DNA from 4 places in the Rothia sp. CCM 9417 genome. Region 1 is predicted to be linked to each of the others. Evidence: riboswitches for the same ligand, from Rfam matches in the RefSeq annotation. Region 1 holds a riboswitch; each other region holds the start of a gene.
What was found. A riboswitch is a leader RNA that binds a small molecule or an ion and turns the genes downstream of it on or off. The one in region 1 is predicted to bind S-adenosylmethionine.
Positions count from the first base shown of each region.

Region 2: another riboswitch for S-adenosylmethionine. It lies ahead of ACN082_RS03250 (hypothetical protein); the one in region 1 lies ahead of ACN082_RS06025 (nuclease PIN).
Region 3: another riboswitch for S-adenosylmethionine. It lies ahead of ACN082_RS07520 (PLP-dependent transferase); the one in region 1 lies ahead of ACN082_RS06025 (nuclease PIN).
Region 4: another riboswitch for S-adenosylmethionine. It lies ahead of ACN082_RS08115 (LLM class flavin-dependent oxidoreductase); the one in region 1 lies ahead of ACN082_RS06025 (nuclease PIN).

Region 1 is NZ_JBLXXT010000003.1:158,727-162,000, forward strand. It holds gene ACN082_RS06010 (DUF6350 family protein) at 1-336, opposite strand, end outside; gene ACN082_RS06015 (SDR family NAD(P)-dependent oxidoreductase) at 500-1,273, shown strand; gene ACN082_RS06020 (plasmid stabilization protein) at 1,304-1,735, opposite strand; gene ACN082_RS06025 (nuclease PIN) at 1,732-1,932, opposite strand; SAM riboswitch class IV at 1,968-2,094, opposite strand; gene ACN082_RS06030 (SNF2-related protein) at 2,249-3,274, shown strand, end outside.
Region 2 is NZ_JBLXXT010000001.1:704,271-707,544, forward strand. It holds gene ACN082_RS03240 (thymidine kinase) at 1-251, shown strand, start outside; gene ACN082_RS03245 (hypothetical protein) at 406-1,152, shown strand; SAM riboswitch class IV at 1,301-1,416, shown strand; gene ACN082_RS03250 (hypothetical protein) at 1,435-1,893, shown strand; gene ACN082_RS03255 (hypothetical protein) at 2,029-2,631, opposite strand; gene ACN082_RS03260 (NADP-dependent isocitrate dehydrogenase) at 2,701-3,274, opposite strand, start outside.
Region 3 is NZ_JBLXXT010000005.1:140,620-143,893, forward strand. It holds gene ACN082_RS07515 (alpha/beta hydrolase) at 1-122, opposite strand, end outside; partial or broken gene ACN082_RS07520 (PLP-dependent transferase) at 787-1,211, opposite strand; SAM riboswitch class IV at 1,255-1,373, opposite strand; gene ACN082_RS07525 (hypothetical protein) at 1,624-1,896, shown strand; gene ACN082_RS07530 (alpha/beta hydrolase) at 1,902-3,274, shown strand, end outside.
Region 4 is NZ_JBLXXT010000007.1:1,939-5,212, forward strand. It holds gene ACN082_RS08105 (hypothetical protein) at 53-448, shown strand; gene ACN082_RS08110 (GNAT family N-acetyltransferase) at 458-955, shown strand; SAM riboswitch class IV at 1,162-1,262, shown strand; partial or broken gene ACN082_RS08115 (LLM class flavin-dependent oxidoreductase) at 1,372-2,830, shown strand; gene ACN082_RS08120 (SDR family oxidoreductase) at 3,013-3,274, shown strand, end outside.

The DNA of each region.
Region 1 (3,274 bases):
TACAAGAGGTTCCCAAAACTGGCCCTCGTAGCTAGCACGGGCCAGCCTGCGACCCGACCTGTAGCACAGGGCCAGCGGAATAAGAGTGAGGCCCAGTGGGACCAGGCTCATCGTCCCAGACACCGCCGAAAAGCTACCCTGCGCGGGTATGTTCATATTCAGGGGGACACCGTGGACCAGCAACCAGATATGGCCCGCCACGGACAGGGCGCCGGCAACGGTATCGGTATTAAAACCGTTGGTGTACCAGACCGCTGTGAGCATGAGCCCAACGGTGATATAGGAGACCAGGGCAACCAGAGCAAGTTCAACGGCGCCCTGAAGCCACAGGGGCATGGGAAAGGTTCTTTTGGGGTGCACGGTGGTATTCATCGCCTTTCATCATGTCATGTTTCCTGTCTCTACGCCTGGTCACGAACCGTAAGAATACTAGGTGCGGTGAAAATAACCTCAACCACGGCAGACAACGGACGATATTGCCGGGGAGTAGAGTGTCCCTATGAGTATCGAGAACACCTATGTTTTGGTCACCGGCGCTTCTGCCGGCATCGGCGCCGAGTTCGCCCGGCAGTACGCCGCAGCGGGCTATAACCTGGTGCTGACCGCGCGTAGGGAGAAGACCCTAGAAAATCTGGCTGGCCAGCTCCGCTCAACCTACAGGGTAGAGGTTGAGGTCATCCCCGCGGACCTACTGGTTTCCGGTGACGTTCAAAAACTCGTTGACCGGCTAGCTCAGGCTAAGCGCCCGGTGGAAATTTTGGTCAATAATGCGGGCTTCGGTTTGGGCCAGCCTTTTGAGGAGGCCCCCGCCCAGCGGCATCTGGATCAGGTGCAGGTCCTGGCAGCTGTCCCCCTTCAGCTCATGCACGCCGCAATCCGCGCCATGCTCCCAAGGGGCAGGGGCCGCATTATCAATGTCGCATCGGTGGCGGCCTTTACACCAGGTGGCACCTACTCAGCAGTCAAACGGTTTATGGTAGTTGTCTCAGAGTCAGCAAATATCCAGTACCGGGACCGAGGTATTGATGTAACCGCCCTCTGCCCGGGCCTGACCCGCTCGGATTTTCATCATGCCATGGGGCAAGAACAGCCCAAAGTGCCGGGCGTATTCTGGCTCAGCCCCCAGCAGGTAGTTACCGAAGCCATAGCTGCGGTCAATGCCGGTAAACCGGTCTGTGTGCCCTCCCTGCCCTATAAGGTAGCAGCGGGTATCTCGCAGATTATCCCCCGCAGGGCAGTGGCGGCGCTGATTTCCCGCACACGGAACTATTAGAATCCACAGGCTGGGGGTGCTCTTCCCTGCTTAGTCCTCCCAGGGGTTAACAGCGCTAACCCCCCAGGTGCGGTAGACATCGGCTTTCCCCGAAATAATCTCAAGCCGGTGGACGGTCGCTGTGGCCGCCATCAGCCCCTCCAAAACAGCCCTTGCCAGGGGAGCCTGGCACTCAGAGCCCACCGCCTGCAAGGGCCTCTCAGCATGACGACCGGCCCACTCCAAAGACACCCGCGTGTCCACCTCAAGGAGGTGGTCACCAAACCGGTCAATCAGCTCAGCCAGCCACCGTTCAGTCTGCGGGTAGGGGTAGAGCCCTTTAAGCTCGCCCAGGCTTAGCACCGAGACGTACATGGTGCGGTAGGAGTTCCGGCGCAGGCAGTTCACAACCTGCTGGTGAGGGGTAGCCTTGCGAATCTCGGCAAGGACATCAGAATCAAGGAGCAGACCGACGTGGCTCATGCAGCTTTCAGCGCACCGTACTCAGGGGCTGGGATACCGCTGGGGTTAGGAGCCAGAAGGAAGTTAAGGAACTCACTGCGCTCATTCGAGATACGCGCATAGTCCTGAATACTGATAGCGACAAAACCACCGCAGGCAGGCGTCGCAGCTGCAGACCTGTTCTTTTGAAGAGTGACATGGGGGCGGGTGTTTGACATATCGCCGTTGCGCTTAAGGTGCGCATTCCTTTCGAAACTTGCTCTTGTCTACACCAAACAGCGCCAATATGCGCGATGAAGACCGCTTCGTCATCCGAGCCACCCGTGAACATGGGGTTGGCGTTCAACCAAGTCGGAGCTTGACAGTTGAATCTCTTGAAGCTGGTATAACCATAACTCACACCGCAGGCACCTGTAAACTCTTGCCCAGATTTTTTAAAACGTGACCTCCCTCTCATCTTCTGGTGCCAGCTTTCATCAGCGTGCGATACGCTAGAAGACTAGGTCTATTTACTCCGCACGCGTGAGGTTTTTTGTGGCAGATTCAGCACCATTTCCCGACATCCCAGTCACAGCACCCGCCATTATTCGGCAGGTGGGCTCAGGCACCTACACCCGGGGGCAGGGCGCTATGCGGAAAGGGAGCGTTATCCGCTACCACTACGACGAAAACGAACGGGTTCTCGAAGGCCAGGTAGCAGGCTCAACAGCCCAGCCCTACAGCACCCGAATCACTTTCCCGGCCCAAGTTGCGGCAGGCTCCTACTCCTTTTCTGCCACCTGTTCCTGCCCCGTGCTCCACAATTGCAAGCACGCTGTGGCGCTCATGCTGACCGCCATCGACCGTTCAGCCAAAGCCAAGCGGGCGCTCACGGCCTCATCAAGCACCTGGACCACCCGCGCTACTGAGAGCGGCCGCACCCGACCCAGCGCAGAAGCCATGCGGGAACTCGAAAAATTTGGCATCACCACCGCCTCATCTCTGGCTGCCCCCCAGGACAGCCTGCCCCTTGAGCAACCTGCTCCCGCCGACAGCACCCCGGACCAGAGCGCCCTACCCACCTGGCGGCGTACCCTGGCCCATTCCCTAGCCGCCCGCCCCGGCTACGACAACCGCAACCACGGAGTATCCGGTGCCCTTGACCTGCGCCTGACCGTCCCCGGCAAATATGGCTGGACCAAAAGCAGCGGCTCACCCCGCATCACCATTGAAGCTCGCCCCCTGATGATGGGTGCCCGTGACCGCTGGATTAAAGGCGGGCTAAGCTGGGAAAAGTTCTCGGGAAACCCCGCGGGCTCCGCCGGAACCGGACTGCTAGCTGAGCACGCCACCTGGTTCAACGAGTTCTACGCCGTCATTCGCGGCTCCCAATCCATATACACCTCCCACCGCGACTGGGCATCGCTTTCCACCGTAGATTCATCCCTACTCTGGCAGATGCTCCGGGCCGCCGACGACATCAACCTGCCCATTCTGCTCCACGGCAAAGAAACCGGGCTGGTCATTGCCGACACCCCGCAGGTAGAACTGGAACTCACGCCCGTCCCCGAACGCGGCAGC
Region 2 (3,274 bases), on a different contig from region 1:
ACGGCATTCGCACGGACTTCCAGACGCGGGCCTTTCCCGGTTCAGCCCGTCTGCTGGAAATCGCGCACAGCCTTGAAGAACTTAAAACTATTTGCCGCTGCGGACGCAAGGCTCTCTTTAATGGGCGCACTGTAGACGGTCGTTTTGTGTTTGCCGGTGACCAGGTAGCTATTGACGGGGTTCATGTGGGCTATGAGTCTCTCTGCCCTTCCTGCTATTTGCAGGAATCCGGTGGCAAGCTCTACCAATAGCTGGCAGGATCCCATGGCTATCCGTAGCGTCCAGAATCTTGGCTAGGGCTTTTTATCCCCTTTTTAGTGGTTTATGTCATGCCGAAACGCCGAGGTGTGCCCAAACAAGCCTATAATCGTAGTGCCCAGTCCTTTTTGAGAAAGAGAAAAATCTATGGCTGTATCACCCAAAACCCGCCTGCTGGCTGTACCCACCGTCGCGCTGATGTCCCTAGCCCTTCTGGCTGGTTGTGGCTCATCCGATAAAAAAGAGAGCGCAGCAGCGGAGACTTCTAGCTCAGCAAGCGCCTCGGCTGAGCAGTCCCAGGCAGCGGAGGAGACCAGCTCAGCTGCCACTGATGAGGCTAAGGTAGAGGCAGTTATTCCTGACGGCTTCAAGAAGGTAACAGCACCTAACAATAAGATCAGCTTTGCTGTTCCTGAGGGCTGGATGGAGATGGACAGTGAGGCCGTTGCCAACACTGATGCTCTTCAGGAGTACCTGGATCAGGCCGCCCAGGGAACTAACTTCACCCCTGAGGAGCTTAAGTCTCAGATGGCTCAGCTTGATCTGATGGCTACCTCTGTGACCCCTAACGAAGATGGTTTCGCTGAGAATGTGAACGTCAACGCTGAGCCCGTCTTGGTTACTTCCCTGCCTGATCAGGCCGAGATGGAATCACTGGCTAAGGGTATCAACGCTACTCCGGGCGAGTACAAGAAGATCTCCACCCCTCTGGGTGAGGGCACTCAGCTGAGCTACACTCTTGACGTTACCGGTGTGTCCGTACACGGCGTGTTTGTGGTTGTGCCTTCTGGCACCGGTACCGGCTTCAGCGTTCTTACTGTTTCCAGTAGCAATGCTGACAGCGCGGCCAAGCTAGCCGAGCAGATGGCTGGATCCCTGTCCAAGGCCTCCTAGTTTCTTAGAGGCTTACTAGCTGACAGCTCGCGCTAAGGCCCCGCACCCTCTTGGGTGCGGGGCCTTAGCGCTTCCTGAGCGGTCTTTGTCAGATAGTGAAGTGTATAAAGCTTGTGAACTTCCATTTATTTTGTTAAGTTGGTGTCACGATTCAGAAGCCCAACGGTAAGCCCTTTGACTTGTTGGCTGGCAACCGCCTGACGCAGACGGTGCTCTCAAAGGAAAATCGGTCGCTACCCACAAGGCGTAGCGAAAGTAGCGTTTGTTTTAAGGAGGCCCACAGTGGGTCGTATTTTTTCGTGGACATCAGCTATCCGTTCTGCACTGTGTAGGAACAAGCCAGAGGACTTTTCTGACCCGGTTCAGGCACAAGAGCAAGAATCGCCGTCTATCCCTATTTCGCGCTGTACTATCTGTGCACCTGGCCACCGGGTTACGCCCTCACTGGGGCTTAACGCTTCGAATATGACCTGGCAGAGGGTATCTATGACGGAGCTGCGGGGGACTAGGGTGCGCTTATCTATCGGTGGGCAAAACAGGTTTTTTTGGAGCCATGATGCTGAGCGCCTGAGCGTCTTCCTCAGAAAAACTGATGAGTCAGTTCAGGGGGATTCTGCCTTACCCTTGCTCTGGAACCCTGGGAATAATTTGCTGGGTGTGCGCGAGGGAAATTCTTTCTACCTGGTTCACCTGGCGGAGCGACCACTTGATTATTGCTCCTACGAAGACCAACAGCTTTAGGTAGGGTGGGGTAACCTAAAACATCGATGGATGGGAAGAAGCTTTTCTTCCCATCCATCGATGGCACAAGAACCTTAAGGGAACGGTAAACAGACAGCTCAGCAGCGGGGCCTCTTTAAGTAGTCGCCAGTAGGTTTATTTACTCTTCATTAGTCCCGAGTCATCACGAACCCAGCAAACCCCATGAGAATCAGTAAAAGATAATTTAACTACCCGCCAATTTGGACTATTCAGAACCGGCGATGTTCTAATACCTGTTGCGGGGAAAGCATGTGACCATCCACTTTCCTTTTGATGCGGAGAGGGTTTGGTAAGTTTGAAGCCATTAGTAGGATTGGGATATTCATCCGAGCAATTAGGATTGCTTGGGATTCTTACAAAGATATATTCACCTGGAGGGACCACTTCGATATTTAGCAATGAGCTTTCAACAGCCTCTTTATAATCATTAGTTCTGAACGAAACCTCAATTGATACCTTAAATATACTTGCAGGAGAAGAATTCTTGACAGTTACATAGGAGAACCAGTCTCTGCTTGTAAGCCATGCTGATATCAATGAGGCTTGAGACTGTTCAAGGACCTCTACAGCTCGGTTGTCTTTAACTCTCTCTAACTCCAACTGTGCATTCATTGCTTTTAGCTGTTTGTTTGCTTGGCGGGCGGCATATATTGCAGCGATTAGAGCTGCGACCGCTGTGAGAGCCCCGGTTACTTCTGAAAGATTCCCAATATCCATTGTTACCCCCAAAAAAATGAATTAAGTCGGCACCAGTTTATGCTGATGCCGACTCACTTCATAGTTCAATTAATTTTTTAGCCTGTCCAATGTCTCGTTCAGCGTTGCGCTGGGGCGCATGACTGCTGAGGCTTTGGCGTCCTCAGGCTTGTAGTAGCCACCTAGCTCGGCGGGGGAGCCCTGCACCGCCAGCAGCTCAGCCACAATCTGCTCCTCGTTCGCCGCCAGCGCCTCCGCTACCGGCGCGAACTGAGCCGCCAGAGCCTCATCCTCAGTCTGAGCCGCAAGCTCCTGAGCCCAAAACTTAGCCAGGTAGAAGTGCGAGCCACGGTTATCAATCTCGCCCACCTTACGCGACGGCGACTTGTTCTCATTCAAGAAGGCACCGGTCGCCTTATCCAAGGTGTCAGCCAGCACCTGAGCCGAAGCGTTACCGCTGGTCTTGGCCAGGTGCTCAAACGAAGCCGCCAGAGCCAAGAACTCACCCAGCGAATCCCAACGCAGGTGGTTCTCTTCCACCAGCTGCTGAACGTGCTTAGGTGCTGAACCGCCCGCGCCGGTCTCAAAGAGGCCACCACCATTAATGAGCGGAACAATGGAGAGCATCTTGGCGCTGGTGCCCAGCTCCAGAATGGGGAAGAGG
Region 3 (3,274 bases), on a different contig from region 1:
AGGTGGTTGACCAGGCCCATGAGGTCTTGTTCGTGGGAGCCGTAGCCGTGCAAGAGGACGACCAGGTGGGTTCCCCGGCGGAAGGGCTCGGCTTTTGAATACTCAGCAACATGCTGACTCATGACACGCTCCTCGGTGAGTCTGTAAGTCCGGCTTATGGGTGAAGCGTAAGCAACCTACCCCGCCAGGCGAATTTTGCCAGCTGCTGCGATTAGCTGTTGAGTTCTAGGGGTAGCTTGCGGAGCTTGCCTCGGTCTTTTCGTACCCAATTTATCACCGGCGGAGCTTACTTTAGGCTACCGCCCACAGGTGCTTTTTGTGGGTTACTGACCCTAGCCTGTCAGCGGCGTCCTGGGCTTCAAGACTGCGGGCAAGGATGCGTTCGAGTTGCTCGTGTTCAATCAGGAACCCGTCGTACCGGCAGGGTGAGTGAATGACCTCAGGCTCAACCGGTTGCGGTAGTGATGCGGCCATAATGTGGGAGTCGGAGGGGAAGAAGAGCCTATCTGAGTCAACGTAGGCAATGGTCCAGTGGCAGGTAGAAAGCGCCAGTGCTCTCAGCAGCCCGCTCCTGTCACGGCCAAGGTCGTGAGAGAGCAGGGCTTCATTGATAGCTAGATAAGAGTTAGCGTCAAACCGTGCGGTCAGTTTCTGGCCGTGGTAGTCCAGATAGTTCTCTACCTGGTAGCGGCCACGGTCAGCCGGTAGGCAGTGGAGAATGTTCTGTTGCTCCTGGGCATCGCGGCCAAAACGAAAGTTTAGTTCGGCGGCGCAGCGGTAGGTGGTGTGGGCGATCCGGCGGGCCAGGGCCAGGGAGTCCACGAACCTCTGGGCGGTAGCGGAATCAGCGTCTTTGAGGGTGAAGTCAACGATGGCACCGGCGCCCTTGGGTAGGTACTTCTGCGCCAGGGTGTAGTAGGGGAGGTTTTTAGGCCGGAGTAAGTCACGGACTCTACTGCCGGGTGCGCCTGCAGGTAGTCTGCCACCTTGCGGGCATTCTCTACGTGGCGTTCGACGCGCAGTGAGAGGGTTTCCAGGCCGATAGCGATGTTGAAGGCGTTGGTGGGTGCGATGGAGGAACCCAGGTCACGCAGCAGAGCCACGCGGGCTTTGAGGATGTAGGAGAGGTTGACCCCAAAGGCACCGTCCTTGCCCAGGTCGCGGGCGTAGACCAGGCCCTGGTAGCCCTGATCGGGCTGGTTGAAGAGGGGTTAAAGGTTCTGATGCCCTCGGGTGAGTTAGTGAGGCACATCGGTCCCGCGCTTGCACACCCGGTTCTCGGTGAGGTGTGCCAGGTCTTCACCCAGGGCACCCCACCGCGAGTGGAGGGTTGCCGGCCAGCTAGCTGGGGCTTAGCGCTGGCTCTCATGACCTGCTTTTAGTTTTCCCTTTCGAACGATCGTTGGTCAAGATGCTGTTTTAAAAAGTCTTCATGTGTCTGTTTATTGCGTAAGTTACGATGGGGGGGCGGGCAGGGTTGCCCGCCGAGGCTCTGATACGGGCTGCCCTGCCCCCACTTTGGGTTACTTATGGGTAACCCCCCGGGGTAAGAAAGGTGACCCAGAAGAATAACTGGCTACAATGTTCACAAGGTATTATTCCCACCCTAGGTTAAGGAGCCTCATGCCCGTACCTGTTCTTGAGTTTGAATACAGCACGCTCCAGACTCTGATTGATACTTTCAAGGCAACTAAGGAGTCTTTTGAGGGCTTTTTGGAAAGCAAGGCTCCTACCCCGGCGAGTGCACACGACCCTGTGGCTGAACATCACGCCGCAGCCCTGGGAGGGCAGGAGAGCTCTTTGCTTTCTGACGCTGCAGAATCTTTCCAGAATGCGCAGGATGGTGCACAGGCAGCATACGATGCCTTTAAGATTGCCGATGGGGCAGAAGGGTAGGTGGCATGATGGGTTCACGTCCATCGGATTGGTCTCCTCTGACAGGTGGCGACCCTTGCCCTGGTGATCCTGATTCTTGGCAAGCGACCATTAACCACTGGTCTACCCGCAAAACCGAGATTGATGCTATTAGAAAAGTTTTAAACCGCGGTAGGTGTATTGACGGTAGGAGTAACCGCATCACCAAAATTGAGCATACCTTTGAGCTGGGCGCCACGATGTGTGAGAAAATCTCCGGTGAGTTTCAGCGGGTTCACGATGTTCTGACTGACTGGCAGAAGAACCTACGAGAGATGCAGGAAAAGGCTGACGCGGCTCTTTCGGTAGCTCGACAGGCCCAAATTCACAAGGAAGAAGCTCAGGATAAACTCCGCTTTTATGAACGCCATTCCCTCACTTCCGCACTGGGGCGGTTGTCCGCTGATCTAAGCGGTTCAATGATTTTTTCTCTTCGCCAGGACGTCTCAGAGGCAAATGCTTGCATTGCTGCCCAGCAGGCTGTGGTTGATGAGATTCGGGGGCAATACACGTCCCGGTCAGCAACCGCCGTTAATGGATACAATATTTCGGGTATTGGTGGCATCTTTGTGGATCGGTCTTCTGGTGCTTCTGGGCTGGCTCCTTTCTCGTCTGCTGATGAGGTTCTTTCTTTCTTCCTGGATTTTGATGCTCAGGCTCTGACTCTTGCTTTCGAAACCGCTGCTGCATCCGATGAGTTTCAGCCTCAGCTATTGGATGCGCTGAGTAAGCTGACACCCCAGCAGATTAATGAGTATTTTGCGGCTCACCCGGAGTTCGCCCGTTTTCCTTTGCAGATGCAGGGTAGCAACATTGATCGTGCGGAGGCTTATAAGGGCTGGTGGGCGCAGTTGGATGAAAACCAGCAAAAGGCTTTCACTGTTGCCGCCCCGGGCATTGTGGGGAATATGGATGGGGTACCGTACACGGTCAGGGATCGGGCTAACCGTAAGTTAGCGAAAACAGTAGCAGAAGACCCGAATACTGATGAAGCCACCAGAGAAGCCCTGGAAAGTCTGCTCGTCGCAGCGACCATGGGAGATGACGGAATCCCCCGGTACGTTACCAGCCTCGACCTCTCCAATATTAAGCCGGAGAATGAGGACGGCTATGACTATAACAATGTGCTGGCTTCGGTTTCCTTGGGCTCGGTTGATGATGCCGATAAGGTAACCGTGGTGGTCCCCGGTATGACCAATAATGTGGCCGGTAGCATGGTTGAACTAACTGGAACAGGCGTTAACATTTACCAGGAACAATATAGAGCAGAACAACTCCATGGCACTAACGACCCCAAGCTTGCTGTTGTTCTCTGGATCGGTTACGAGACTCCCCCTCATCTCGATGAAGAAGGCAGACA
Region 4 (3,274 bases), on a different contig from region 1:
TAGCTAGAAATGACAGAGAGTAAGGCTGCGCTGTGTCTGGAGGGGGGAGCAGATGGAAAAGCGGAAGCTAACACGTAAAGAAATACTCTGTTACATTGGTTTCGGAATTTTTTGTTTGCCCTTTATCCTTTTTACGCCGTTTATGAATTATATGAATTCAAAGTATAGTGAGCCTAGAGAATGTACTGTTGAATCGGCTCGGTTTTCTAGAGGGGGTACCGGCACTAAGGTAGCTTCTAGTAAAAATGCGATAGCTGTAGAAACTACTGAGTGCGGATTAATTATCACCCCTAAAGTGGTTGGCGGCACTGATGATCTGTTGAAGAATATTGATTTGGTGAACCAGTATCAGGGGCAGAAGCTGGTTTTTATGATTGGTCCTTTGTCGTGGAATCCTGGGAATACTGCTGCGGAGTTTGTGATTATTCCGGAGAACACCCCGCAGTAGAATCAAAGTATGAACACCCCGAATAGCATCCGTACCGCTACAGCCGAAGACGTCCCCGAAATCATTCAACTCATCAAAGACCTCGCGGCCTACGAAAAAGAGCCTGAAAGCACTGTAAAAAATAAGGTCAGCACGCTCACGCAACAACTCTTCTGCGAGCACCCAGCAATTTTTGCGTACGTGCTTGAATCCCATACCCCTGGCCGCCGCATTGACGGTTTTGCCCTATGGTTCCTCAACTATTCAACGTGGGAAGGTAGCCACGGAATCTATCTTGAAGACCTCTACGTTCGCCCCGAAGCTCGGGGGTCTGGGGGCGGTAAAGCTCTACTCAAGAAACTTGCTGACACGGCGCATGAGCGTGGCTATAAGCGCCTTGACTGGGTAGTCCTTGATTGGAATGAGCCAGCCCGAAACTTCTATGAAAGTATTGGCGCAACCTACCAGTCCCAATGGTTGGGCTACCGTTTAGAAGGCTCAAGCCTCAGAGATTTCGCTACTTCCTAAACCCCTCTCTCCGGCTACTATCTAGTTCGGTTGCGCGGTAATAGGTCGGCGACTAGCCCATACCTGTAAGACCTTACCCGGGCAAGAACATGACGATTATGAACGGGGTGGGGGCACCCAACACACGAAATATTCGGTCACAGAAAGTAACGTGACGGTCGGTTCTTGCCCGTTGCCAGCGTGGTCTGTTTCACTGGTAGACAAATGATCATGAGACCCAGCGACAAGCTCTGGCTAGCTGGGCGGCACCCCTCTCCCGTAGCGGGGTGCCCCAGATGAAGATCAGGCAGTAATGCAAGTACGGCGCAACCAGGCGCCACCCTCTGATATAGGGCAGGGCGCCTTTTCCCTAGGTGCAAGGCCGTGTACGGGCGCAGGGGGTAGGACACGCTACCTGAGGAAAGGGCCACCCCAGCATGACCGAGAAAAAGCGCATCGTCGTCAACGCCTTTGATATGACCACCACCAGCCACCAGAGCTTCGGCCTATGGAGGCACCCGCGCTCACGAGCCGACGAGTACAACACCATCAAATACTGGACCGACCTCGCCAAGGTCTGCGAAAAGGGCCTCTTCGACGCGGTCTTCATCGCCGACGTTGTGGGCGTGTACGACGTCTACAAGGACTCCGTAGCCCCCGTCCTCAAAGACGGTGCCCAGGTCCCCGTAGGTGACCCCTTCCTCCAAATTTCAGCCATGGCCGCTGTCACCGAACACCTGGGCTTTGGCGTAACCGCCGCCGTAACCTACAACCAGCCCTACACCCTAGCCCGCGCCTACTCCACCCTGGACCACCTGACCGGCGGGCGCGTAGGCTTCAACGTGGTTACCTCCTACCTACAGTCCGCCGCTGAAAACCAGGGGCTCCCCGGCCAGATTGAGCACGACGAGCGCTACGAAATCGCCGAAGAGTTCTTGGACGTCTGCTACAAGCTCTGGGAAGGCTCCTGGGAAGATGACTCTGTTCTGCGCGACCGCGAAAACGGTATCTTTGCCGACCCCGCTAAGGTCCACCCCATCCTGCATAAGGGCAAGTACTTCCAGGTGCCGGGTATCGCCCTGACTGAGCCCTCCCCCCCAGCGCACCCCGGTTATCTTCCAGGCCGGTGCCTCTAGCCGCGGCCAGGCCTTCTCAGGCCAGCATGCTGAGGCTATCTTCATCACCGCCCTGCGCCCCCACCTGACCAAGGTACTGACCGAACGTATCCGCAACGAGGCGGAAAAGGCCGGTCGCAAGCGTGATGACGTCAAGATTCTTGCCATGCTCTCGGTTGTTGTCGATGAGACCGACGAGAAGGCTCAGGCCAAGTACGAGGAATACCTTGAGTACCAGAACCTTGAATCCTCCCAGGGCATCATCGGTGGCTGGAGCGGCCTGGACCTTGACCAGTTTGATGAGGACGAAGCACTCAAATACGTTCAGACCGAATCCATCCAGTCCTTCCTCACCCCCTTCACCCTGCAGGACAAGGAACGCGAGTGGACCCGCAAGGATATCGCCGAACACTGCGCCACCGGCGGTATGGGCGCGGTCCTGGTCGGCTCACCCCAGACCGTTGCCGACCAGCTCGAACACTGGATTGACGAGGGCGGCCTGGACGGTATCAACCTTGCCTACCACGTCTCACCCGGCTCCTTTGAGGACTTCGTAGACTTCGTGGTCCCCGAGCTACAGAAGCGCGGCCGCTACCGCACCTCCTACCAGGGCAGCACCCTGCGTGAGAGCCTCTTCGGCGAGGGCCACAAGCACGTCGATGAGCGCCACCCTGCCGCTAAGTACCGTGGGGCCTACGTGGGCAAGCCCTCTGCAGCAGATACCCCGGCCCGTGATTTCCTCAAACTGGCCCAGGAAGCCTACGATGCCGAAAACCAGTAGAGCATAACCGGCCTGTAACAGATGTGCGCCCCGCTCAAGCAGCGGGGGCGCGCAGTCTTTGGGCGGCAACAAACCGTACTTACGCTCAGCGCTACAGGCCTTATGCCAAAGATGCAGGAGTGATAGTGTCCCAAGACAGCACGTATATTCGTGCATCAGCATCAGGGAAGGAAACTAGAGCAATGCAAACCTTTATCGCAGGAGCCACAGGACGAGTCGCAGAAGTACTCATCAAGGAGCTGGTCGCCCAAGGGCACACGGTAGTAGCCGGTGCCCGGAGCCCCGAAAAAGTTCTACAGCTAGAGGGCGTCCACCCTGTACACCTGGACCTACACGCCGAGGTCGCCCCGCTCGCTGAACTGATCCAGGGCAGTGACGCGGTCTACTTCGTCGCCGGTTCTCGCGGCCAAGACCTGCTACAAACCGATGCTTTCGGCGCCGTGA